Regions from separate parts of the Micromonospora sp. DT68 genome, predicted to be linked through region 1. Evidence: riboswitches for the same ligand, from Rfam matches in the RefSeq annotation. Region 1 holds a riboswitch; the other holds the start of a gene.
What was found. A riboswitch is a leader RNA that binds a small molecule or an ion and turns the genes downstream of it on or off. The one in region 1 is predicted to bind thiamine pyrophosphate.

Region 1 (5,460 bases):
TGCCGGGCTTCCTTCTCGGAGACCTGCCCGGCCTCCGTCGGCAGCGGCGCGGCCGCACCAGCGGTGCTCGCGTCAACTGCGGCGTTGGAGTCGGGACCGTCCGGTGCCGGTCGGCCGTTCTGCGTCGTGGTCACGGCTGCCCCCTCGAACCTCGGTGCGGCTGCGTCGACGTGCGCGACTACCGCCACGCTACCCCCGCTTGTTACCAAGGGGTAGCGCTGCGTGCGTCCCGATCGCCGCCCTCAACGACCGCTGAGCGTCTCCGGGTCGTCATCCTCGTCGTCGATGTCGTCCTCGCCCCAGCTACGCCGGGAGAACGGCAGGACCGCCCAGAACGTGAGGAACCACAGCCCGGTCAAGCCGCTGAGGATGAAGGCGATCGGCCGGTCCAGCACGAAGTCGGTGATCAGCAGAACCGCGCTGACCATGGAGATCAGCATGAAGGCGAGCCCGCCGCTGGCCATCCGGTGCGCGAAGCGGACCAGCTCCGGCTTGCGCCCCTGCCGGAACAGCGCCCTGTGGAACGCCACCGGCGAAATGATCATCGCGGTGGCGGCGGCAGCGGCGAGCAGGGCGACGATGTAGACGTCCCGCTGGAACTCGCTGGTCCGGGTGAATCCGTTACTGAATGGCAGGGTCAGCAGGAAGGCGAACAGGATCTGCACGCCCGTCTGGGCGACCCGCAACTCCTGTAGCAGATCGGCGAAGTTGCGCTGCCAACGCTGCTTCTCGGTCTCCGTCGACACGCGCTACCTCCGGTGAAACGCTACTGCCGGCGGCCCTGCCCGCCGGCAGCAACGCCAATGCCCCACACGACTGAGCGCGAAACAGGTTCACGACATCTGCCGGCCACCGCCAGGTCACGCCACTGGCCAGCTCGACGAGGGCCACCCACATTGGCGTCTAGGAGCCGCGGCGGATCCGGCCCGCGTAGCGGGCTTCAAGCTCGGTGTTGTGCGCGTCGCCGTCCGGGATGTTCGCCGACAGGTAGACCGGGGGCCGCTCCCCCGCCGCCAGCAACCGGGCAACCACCTCCACGGTGACCTGCTGGGCCAGCAGCGCCGCCGTGATCGAGGAGACCGCGCCCACAGCGCCCCCGCCGGGCAGCGGCAGTGTCGCATCGTCGTACGGCGCGCCGTTGTCGAGAACCACGTCGGCCAGGTCGGCCAGCTTGCGACCCGACGGGTGGCGGGAGGTCATCCGGCCGGAGTGCTGCACGGAGGTGATCGCCACGAGCCCGTGCCCCCGCTGCTTGACAAGCGTGGCGAACTCGACCATGGCGCCGTTGACCCCGGAGTTCGAGGCGAGTACGAAGACGTCGGCGGGGCGTACCGGGGCCAGCTCGTAGAGCCGGTGCGCCACCGCCGGGTCGCGTTCCAGCAGCGGGCCGAGCCGCTCGACCGGCTCGCCACCGATAAGCACCAGGTCGCGCAGCGCGATCCGGTTGGTCGGCACCAGGCCACCCGCCCGGCCGGCGATCTCCATGGCGAGGGCCTCCGAGTGGCCCGTTCCGAAGGCGTGCACCACCCCGTCGGCGCGTACGGCGTCGGCGATCAGGTCGGCGGCCCGCCCCACCGCCTCCCGCTGGCTGGCGGCCACCCGGCCGATCGTCTCGGTCACCACTGCCAGAAAGTCGTCGGCGCTCACGCTCATGTGTCCTCCGTCGTCCGGTTGCGGGCCATCCACTGCACCGCGAAGTCGACAGCCGCCCGCTGGCGTACCAACTTCGCAGTCCCGGCGCCCACCGGGCCCACGCGGGCCACGCCGGTGGCCTCCAGGGCCTGGCCCAGCGTGCCGAAGTCGCTCGCGTCGAGCCTGACGTCCTGCCACCACACCCACTCGCGGCCACCGTCAGGTATCCGCACCGCCGCGCCCAGCCGCTCGCGGGCCGGCACGGGAAGGCGGTACTCGGCAAGGTGCAGCGACGTGTTCACGCTGTGGTCCACCCCGAGCAGCAGCACGTCGGCGTCCAGGTCGTAGAGCCGGGCCAGCGGAGACTGTGCGCCGAGCATGTCGGCCAGGCCGTGCCCGGCGACGACCTGCTCGGCGGCCGGGCCGAGCGCCGCGAACGACACCTGGGGATGCGCGCTGCGCAACGCGCCGGGCCAGCCGCGAACCGTCTCGGCGAACACGCCCATGTAGCGGCTGGGGGTGACCGCCGGGTCGAACCCCGGCATCTCGGCCCGGATCAGCGGCCACCAGTCCACCGGAACCGGCGGGTTGCGCCACTGCGCGGGGTCGCTGTTGTCGGGCGTGTGGGTCGGCACCACCATCGTGCCGTCCGGGCCGAGCGCGTCGCGCAGGGCGAGCACCACCGCGTGCGGTCCACCGCAGACGAAACCCAACGGGCGCAGGCCCGCGTGCACAAGCACTGTCGAGCCGGGACGTACGCCCAGCAGGCGCAGCTGCGCGGCGACCGAACGGCGGGTGCCCGGCCCGCCGGGGTACGTCGTCACGGCGTTCCCTCGATCGGCACGGCGCTCAGGCCGTCCCCGCGACCCGGGCCAGGATCGCCTCGGCGAGAGGGCCGGGTGCGGCGTCCGGGATCCAGTGGGTCACCCCGGGCAGCGGTACGAATCGGTAGTCACCCGTGACGTTGGCGGCGCACGCCTCGGCGGCGGTCCGGCCGATGGCGATGTCCCGGTCACTCCACACGTAGGTGGTGGGCACCGCGACCGGGCCGACGGCGGCCAGGTCGGCCCGGGACATGGCCCGGTACCAGTTCAGCGCGGCGGTCAGGGCACCCGGCTCGCGCATCGGGTCGGCGTAGCGGTCCACCCGGGGCGCGTCACCGACCCCGCCGAGCATCTTGCGCAGCGCCGTCGCGTTGAACGCCAACAGCACCTTCTCGGCCTTGCCGGGCTGGCGGAACAGCGCGATGTACGACGAGCGGGCCTTCTGCTCGGTGTCGTTGCCGAGGGCGTGCGCCATGGCCGCCGGATGCGGCACTGACACGGCGGTGAGCGTACGGACCCGCTCGGGGTGCTCGGCCGCCAGCGCCCAGGCCACGACCGCGCCCCAGTCGTGCCCGACCAGGTGCACGGCGTCCAGCCCGAGCGCGTCGAGCACCGCCACCGCGTCGGCGACCAGTTCGGGGATCCGGTAGTCGGCCACCGCCTCCGGTCGCGCGCCAGGCGAGTAGCCGCGCTGGTCCAGCGCGTACGTGCGCAGCCCGGCGGTGTGCAGCACCGGGGCGACCTCGTCCCACTCGCCGCTGTGCTGCGGGAAGCCGTGCAGCAGCAGGACGGGCGCGCCGTCCGGTGGGCCACCGGTGCGTACCTCGAAAGTGAGACCTCGCGCGTCGACCTGCATGATCGTGAGCCTACCCAGCCGGCGGCGGGCCGGCCGGCGCCGGAACTCCCTGCTGGGCCGTAACCCCTGGTCGGTGCTAGCGTCAGCGAGACAACTTCACATCCGACAGGGGAGCGCACAGCGCTGAGAGTGCGGGCATGCCCGCAGACCCTCGAACCTGATCTGGGTAATGCCAGCGCAGGGAGTTCGGTCGACCTCCAGCCGCGCCGCCGTCCGGTGCCACCGGACGCGCGGCGTGCGTCTTCTCCTGGTTCGTACCACTGAACTGGGAGCAACCATGGACAACACCACAAACCGTTGGCGCACCATCGACATCGTGGTCGCCTCGGTGATCGCTGTCGCCTTCGGCGTCATCTTCTGGGCCTGGGGCCTGGTCTGGAGTGCCACCGAGGGCGCGTTCGCCTTCTTCCCGCCGGCGCAGACGCTGATCTACGGCGTCTGGCTGATGCCGGCCGTCGTCGGCGGCCTGGTCATCCGCAAGCCCGGCGCGGCGCTCTACTGCGAGACGGTGGCGGCTGTCGTCTCCGCGCTGCTGGGCAGCCAGTGGGCCGGCACTGTGATCCCCCAGGGGATCGTGCAGGGCATCGGCGCCGAGTTGGCCTTCGCCGCCTTCCGCTACCGGTCGTTCCGGCTGCCGACGGCGGCGCTGGCCGGCGCGTTGACAGGTCTCAGCGCCGCGCTGTTCGACTTCTTCGTCTGGAACGTCGAGACCGAACTTGTCAGCTACCGCATCCCGTACGCGCTGCTCACCATCGTCAGCGCCACGGTGATCGCCGGCATCGGCGGCTGGCTGCTCACCCGGGCCCTTGCCAACACCGGCGTCCTGGACCGCTTCCCAGCAGGCCGCAACCGAGCCCTCGTCTAGCCCTCCGGCCCTGACCCGCTCCCCTCCCGCTTTCTCGCGTTGATCATGAGGTTGACGGGCGGATGGATCTCCCAAGCCCCCGTCAACCTCATGATCACCGGGCAGGTGGAAGGGGTGGCGGGAGGGCGGCGGGGAGGGTTGGGCGGGTCGGTGCGGGCAGGTTGGTTGGGGGTGGGTGGTGAGCGCGGTTGTGTTGCGGGGGTTCGGGTGGCGGCATGCTGGGCGGCGCGCCTGGGCCGTGCGCGGGGTTGACCTGCGTGTGGAGGCTGGGGAGCGGGTGCTGCTCCTCGGGCCGTCGGGGGCCGGCAAGAGCACGCTGCTCAGCGCCCTGGCCGGGCTGCTGCCCGAGGACTCCGGCGAGCAGGAGGGCACCGTCGAAATCGACGGGCTCGACCCACGCAAGGGCCGGGAACGCGTCGGCATCGTCTTCCAGGACCCGCAGACCCAGTTGGTCATGGCCCGCTGCGGCGACGACGTCGCGTTCGGCCTGGAGAACCGGGGCGTACCGACTGCCGAGATCTGGCCCCGGGTCGACGAGGCGCTGCGTCGCGTCGGCTTCCCGTACTCCCGGGACCGCAACACGGCCGCACTCTCCGGCGGCGAGCAGCAACGCCTCGCCCTGGCCGGCGCCCTGGCCCTGCGCCCCGGCCTGCTGCTGCTCGACGAACCGACCGCCAACCTCGACCCGGCCGGCGCCGACCTGATCCGACAGGCGGTGGCCGGCGCCCTCGACGCGGACACCACGCTGATCCTGGTCGAGCACCGGGTCGCCGAAGCGCTGCCACTTGTCGACCGGGTAGTCGTCCTGGAACCCGGCGGCGGAGTCCGCGCGGACGGCCCACCCGAGGAGGTCTTCGCCGCGCACGGCGCCGCCCTCGCCGCCGAAGGCGTCTGGGTGCCGGGTCACCCCATCGCGCCACGGCCGGCCACCGCCGGCCCGGGGGATCTGTTGCTCACCGTCGACCGGCTCGGCCTGCCTCCCCGGCTGGGCCCCACCACCCTTGGGGTACGCGCCGGCGAAGCACTCGCCGTACGCGGACCGAACGGCGCCGGCAAGTCGACCCTGGCGCTGCTGCTCGGCGGTCTACTCAAGCCGGGCACCGGCCGGGTAACCGCGTCCGCCGAGTTGGCCGGGCCGGACCACCGCACTCCCCCGCACCGCTGGCGGGCACCCGCGCTGGCCCGGCGGATCGGGTCGGTCTTCCAGGACCCGGAGCACCAGTTCGTCACGAGCACCGTCTTCGACGAGCTGGCGCTGGGTCCACGCCGAACCGGTCAACAGG
Region 2 (5,460 bases), on a different contig from region 1:
AGCGTGGTGGCTGTTTCGGTGGGGTCTTCTGCTCGCATGAGCGCGCCCAGCACGGCCACTCCGGCGGCTCCCGCGCGCACGCATGCATTGACCTGCTCCGGTGTTTCCACGCCGCCGAGGGCGAGGACTGGCACGCCGCTGACCTGGATCAGGTTGCGGAGTCCGTCGGGTCGCAGCGGGGGGCCGTACCCGGGTTTCGTCCTTGTGGGATAGACCGGGGAGATGGTGGCGTAGTGCTCGGTGGTCAGCCGGGCCAGCTCGGCCCGGTCGTGGCAGGAGCGGCCGACGACTGTGTGGGTCGACGGCGGGTACGGGCCAGCGGCGGGCAGGTGGACGGCGTCACCGTCGAGCGGATCCGGGCCAGCCACGATGAGGGTTCCGCCCACGTCGGCGAGGATCGCGCGCAGGTCGCCGGCGAGGGCGAGGCGCTCGACGCGGGGCAGGTCCTTCTCCCGCAGGACGACCCACCGCACTCCCCCGGCCACCGCCCGAGCGACAACCAGGTCGAGTGGTCCCGACGCGACAAGCCGATCGGTGAGCAGCACGACACCTGACGGCACGATCCCCGCCGAGATCTTGGAAGGATTCGGCCCCGTGCGGGGCAGTTCGCTTCCAAGATCTGCACGTGGGTGATCAGCGGCGAGCGGGTGGGGGGTCACAGGTCGGGTCTTCCCTCGTCCGGGGTGGATCCGAGGGCGTGGAAGCGCCGCTCGATCCGGCCCGCGCGAGCGGCCAGGCGGCCCGCCTCGACCGCGTACCGCATCGCCGTCGCCATCCCCACCGGGTCGGCGGCCCGGGTGACAGCGCTGGCAAGCAGGACGGCGTCGCAGCCCAACTCCATGGCCAGGGCCGCGTCGGACGCGGTGCCGATGCCGGCGTCGAGGATGACGGGCACGTCAACGCTCTGCCGGATCAGCCGGATGTGGTGCGGGTTGCCGATGCCGAGCCCGGAGCCGATCGGCGAGCCGGCCGGCATCACTGCGGCGCAGCCCACGTCGGCGAGTCGACGGGCGAGCACCGGGTCGTCGCTCGTGTACGGCAGCACTGTGAAGCCGTCGGCGACGAGTTCCTCGGCGGCGCGGAGCAACTCCACGCCGTCGGGCAACAGGGTCCGCTCGTCGCCGATCACCTCAAGCTTGATCCAGTCGGTGTCGAACGCCTCCCGGGCCAGCCGGGCCACCTTCACCGCCTCGGTAGCCGTGTAGCAGCCAGCGGTGTTCGGCAGCAGGCGTACGTCGCACCGCTCCAGCAGGTCCAGCAGCCCACCGGCGGTTCCCGGTGCGGTGTCCACGCGGCGCAGCGCCACTGTGACCAGCTCGGTGCCGGAGGCACGGATCGCCTGCTCCAGCACATGCAGGTTCGCGGCCCCGCCGGTACCGAGGATCAACCGCGAGGTGAACGTGACCCCGCCCAGTTCGAACGGCACGCAGCTCACCCACCCTGCGCGGCGGTGAGCACCTCGACGCGGTCGCCGTCGCGCAGCACGGTCGCCGGCCAGCCGGCCCGGGGCACCACCTCGCCGTTCACCGCCACCGCCACCCCGCGGTGCTGCCCGGCGATGTCGCCGACGAGGTCGGCCACCGACGTCCCACCGGCCACGCTGCGGCCGGTCCCGTTCACCGTCAACTCCACCGGTTCTCCTCCATCGTCCGTTCAGGTCCGCCCACACCGACCGCTCCGGCGGGAACGCGCACCCCGCCGGCAACGCGTCCCTCGCGATCCGAGGTGCCGAACCGGTCCGCCCCGAAGGGCGCGAGCAGCGGGTCGGCCACACCGGTGACCACCAGGTCGGCGATCAGGTCGGCGGTGATCGGGGTGAGCACGATGCCGTGCCGGTGGTGGCCGGTGGCGGCGAGCACGTCGGGCCGTCCGGGCAGCGGCCCGAGGATCGGCGCGTTGTCAGGGGTGCCGGGGCGCAGGCCCGCGACGGCCTCGACGATGTCGTACTCGGCCAGCTCGGGCAGCAGGTCGACACCGGCGCCCAGCAGCCGCTGCACGGCACCGGCGGTGACGCCTGTGTCGGAGCGCTCCTCGACTGTCGCGCCGAGCACCACCTCACCGTCCGCGCGGGGCACCAGGTAGACGGGCTCCCCGTCGGCGTACCCCCGGATCACGTGCCGGAAGCCCGGCGCGACGCCGCCGGGCGCGCGTAGCCGGAGGATCTGGCCCTTCACCGGCCGCACGGGCAGACCGGTGAGTGCCGCGGCGCCGCAGCCGGCGGCGACCACGATGAGGTCGGCGTCCACATCGGACAAACGGTCGACGGCGCTCGGCACGAAGACCACGCCGGCCCGCTGCGCGGCAGTGCGCAGCGCCGGCACCAGCAGCCGTGGGTCGACCTGGTGGTCGGTGGGTGCGAGCGCGCCACCGCGCACCCGTGGCGCGAGCGCCGGCTCGTGGTGGCGCAGCTCGCTGGGACGCAGCGGGGTCACCGGCAATCCCAGACCCTGTTGGTACGCCCACAGCCGGCGCGCCTCGGCCAGGTCGTCGCCGGTCAACCCGACGAGCAGTGTGCCGTCGGTCCGATAGCCGAGGTCGGCGCCTGTCGTCTCGGTCAGCTCTGCGGCGAACGCCGGCCAGCGGGCGGCGGAGGCCACCAGCAGGTCGGTGAGCTGCCGCTCGCCGAAGTACGCCTCGGAGACCGGGGCGAGCATCCCGGCGGCCACTGCGGATGCGCCCGACCCGGGTGCCGCGTCGTGCAGCGCCACCCGCAGGCCGCGTACGGCGCACCGCCAGGCGATCGCCAACCCGATCGGCCCCGCCCCCACCACCGCCACGTCCGCAAGGAAGGGCCCCTTGTTAACGGCTGCTGTAGAGGAAGGGCCCCCTGTTAACACGTCAGCGCCCGCAGCAGCTCGGCAGCGGCCTGAGCGGGGTCGGCGGCTGCGGAGACCGCGCCGACGACAGCCACCCCGTACGCCCCGGCGTCGCGCAGTGCCGGCACCCGGGCGGCGGTCACCCCGCCGATCGCGATGACGGGTACGTCGACGGCGTCGACGACGGCGCGTACCCCTGAGGGGCCGATCGGGTCCGGCAGCCCGGTCTTGGTGGTGGTGGCGTGGCACGGGCCGACGCCCAGGTAGTCGGCGCCCGCCGCGATGGCAGCGATCGCTGTTTCCGGCGCCCGGGCGGTGGCGCCCAGCACGCCTGTGGGGCCGAGCACCCGGCGTCCGGCGGCGACCGGCAGGTCGTCGGCGCCGACGTGGCCACCGGCGGCTCCCACCGCGAGCGCCACGTGCAGGCGGTCGTTGACCAGGCACGTCGCCCCGTACGGCGTGCAGAGCGCGAGGACCCGGCGGGCCAGGTCGTACGCCTCACGGTCGGTGGCGGAGTCCTCGACCCGCACCTGGACGACCAGGTCGGCGCGGGCCGCGGTGAGGGCGGCCCGGACCACTGTGAGGGGGTCCTGCCCGGGGCGGGTGTCGGTGATCAGATGCAGTCGACCGAGGGACGGCACGGCAACTCTCCTCCCTGCGCCGGCATTACCCGGATCAGGTTCGACGGTCGGGGGCTTCAGCCCCCCTCTCAGCCCGGTGCACCGGGCTCCCGTGGGTTACTTGCACATCACCGTACGACAGTTCTGTTGACGTGCCAAGGGCGGGATGCCCCGGCTCAGATGGCGGGATCCGTCGGGCACTTCATCCCGGTCCTGCCAGGAATGTCGCCCGCCGTTGCAGAACCGTTACCCGCCGGCATCTTGCCCGACATAGATCCAACGGAATTAATTTGTTCAGCGATTCGACAAAAATGCCGGCGCGGGCACCCTGGCACGGTGCCTCACCCGGCTCCATCTGGGACGGTCTTCGGCGAGCCGCCCCCCGCATTTCCTGTCCACCGCGACATAGGAGGCGGCGTGTCACGATCTCGTCGTGCCCGCGTACCACTAACCGCTACCCTGCTCTCCCTGGCCCTCGTCTCGACCACCCTGTTCGGCCTGCCCGCACAGGCAGCCCCGGCCCCCGCCCAGGTCCCCCCGCGGGACGCGCAGGCCGTCACCTCCGTCAGTCAGGTGGTGCCGAAGGCACCGAAGGCCGCCGCCGCTGATCCCTTCTCGGTCCTGGTCTTCTCCAAGACCGCCGGATTCCGGCACGACTCCATCCCCACCGGCGTCGCCGCCATCCAGCAGCTCGGGGCGACGAACGGGTTCACAGTGGACGCCACTGAGGACGGCGCGGCGTTCAACGACGCCAACCTCGCCAAGTACAAGGCGGTGATCTGGCTCTCCACCACCGGCGACGTCCTCAACGCCGAACAGCAGGCGGCGTTCGAGCGGTACGTGCAGGCCGGCGGCGGTTACGTCGGCATCCACGCCGCCTCGGACACCGAGTACAGCTGGGCCTGGTACGGCGATCTGGTCGGCGCGTACTTCGCCAACCACCCGGCCAACCAGCAGGCCACCGTCAAGGTGGAGGACCACGCCCACCCGTCCACTGCGGAGCTGCCCGACCGCTGGTCCCGCTTCGACGAGTGGTACAACTTCCAGACCAACCCGCGGCCGGACGTGCACGTGCTGGCCAGCCTGGACGAGAAGAGCTACAGCCCGGGCGCCGGCGCGATGGGCGCCGATCACCCGACGGCCTGGTGTCAGGACTTCGACGGCGGCCGTTCCTGGTACACCGGGGGCGGGCACACGCGTGAGTCGTTCGCCGAGCCGGAGTTCCTCAGCCATCTGCTCGGTGGCATCCAGACGGCTGCCGGCGTTGTCGACGCCGACTGCGGCGCCTCGAAGACCTCAAACTTCGAGAAGGTCACCCTCGACAGCAACACCAGCAACCCGATGGAGCTGGACATCGCCCCGGACGGGCGGGTCTTCTACATCGAGCGCGACGGTCGGGTCCAGATCATCAAGCCGGACACCGGCAACACCGTCACCGCCATCGACCTGGACGTCTTCACCGGCAACGAGGACGGCCTGATCGGCATCCGGCTCGACCCGGACTTCGCCACGAACAAGTGGGTGTATCTCTACTACGCCCCGAACGACAACGTCGCCCGCAACCTGCTGTCCCGGTTCACGGTGACCGGCGACACCATCGACGCGGCAAGCGAGAAGCAGGTGCTGCGGGTCGACACCCAGCGCAACACCTGCTGCCACGCGGGCGGCAGCATGACCTTCGACAGCGACGGCAACCTGTACCTGGCCACCGGTGACAACACCAACCCGTTCGAGTCGAGCGCGTACACGCCTATCGACGAGCGGCCGGGCCGCCAGGACTACGACGCGCAGCGCACCTCCGGCAACACCAACGACCTGCGCGGCAAGGTGATCCGGATCCACCCGGAGGACGACGGGACGTACACCGTCCCGGCGGGCAACCTCTTCGCACCGGGCACCGAGAAGACCCGTCCGGAGATCTACGCGATGGGCTTCCGCAACCCGTTCCGGATCGGCACCGACCCCAAGACCAACACGCTGTACGTGGCGGACTACGGGCCGGACGCCAACTCGGACAACCCGAA

Region 2: linked by a shared signal. The riboswitch ahead of thiE (thiamine phosphate synthase) and the one ahead of ACPXB1_RS22220 (ECF transporter S component) in region 1 are both predicted to bind thiamine pyrophosphate.

What each region holds. Positions count from the first base shown of each region.
Region 1 covers NZ_JBNCNZ010000013.1:78,263-83,722, forward strand. The annotation lists gene ACPXB1_RS22195 (acyl-CoA dehydrogenase family protein) at 1-134, opposite strand, end outside; gene ACPXB1_RS22200 (DUF6328 family protein) at 243-746, opposite strand; gene ACPXB1_RS22205 (sugar isomerase domain-containing protein) at 904-1,653, opposite strand; gene ACPXB1_RS22210 (aminoglycoside N(3)-acetyltransferase) at 1,650-2,456, opposite strand; gene ACPXB1_RS22215 (alpha/beta fold hydrolase) at 2,482-3,312, opposite strand; TPP riboswitch at 3,410-3,514, shown strand; gene ACPXB1_RS22220 (ECF transporter S component) at 3,590-4,177, shown strand; gene ACPXB1_RS22225 (ABC transporter ATP-binding protein) at 4,356-5,460, shown strand, end outside.
Region 2 covers NZ_JBNCNZ010000002.1:235,561-241,020, reverse strand. The annotation lists gene ACPXB1_RS04365 (thiamine phosphate synthase) at 1-563, opposite strand, end outside; gene ACPXB1_RS04360 (thiazole synthase) at 656-1,435, opposite strand; gene thiS (sulfur carrier protein ThiS) at 1,432-1,632, opposite strand; gene thiO (glycine oxidase ThiO) at 1,623-2,837, opposite strand; gene thiE (thiamine phosphate synthase) at 2,831-3,457, opposite strand; TPP riboswitch at 3,452-3,560, opposite strand; gene ACPXB1_RS04340 (ThuA domain-containing protein) at 3,854-5,460, shown strand, end outside.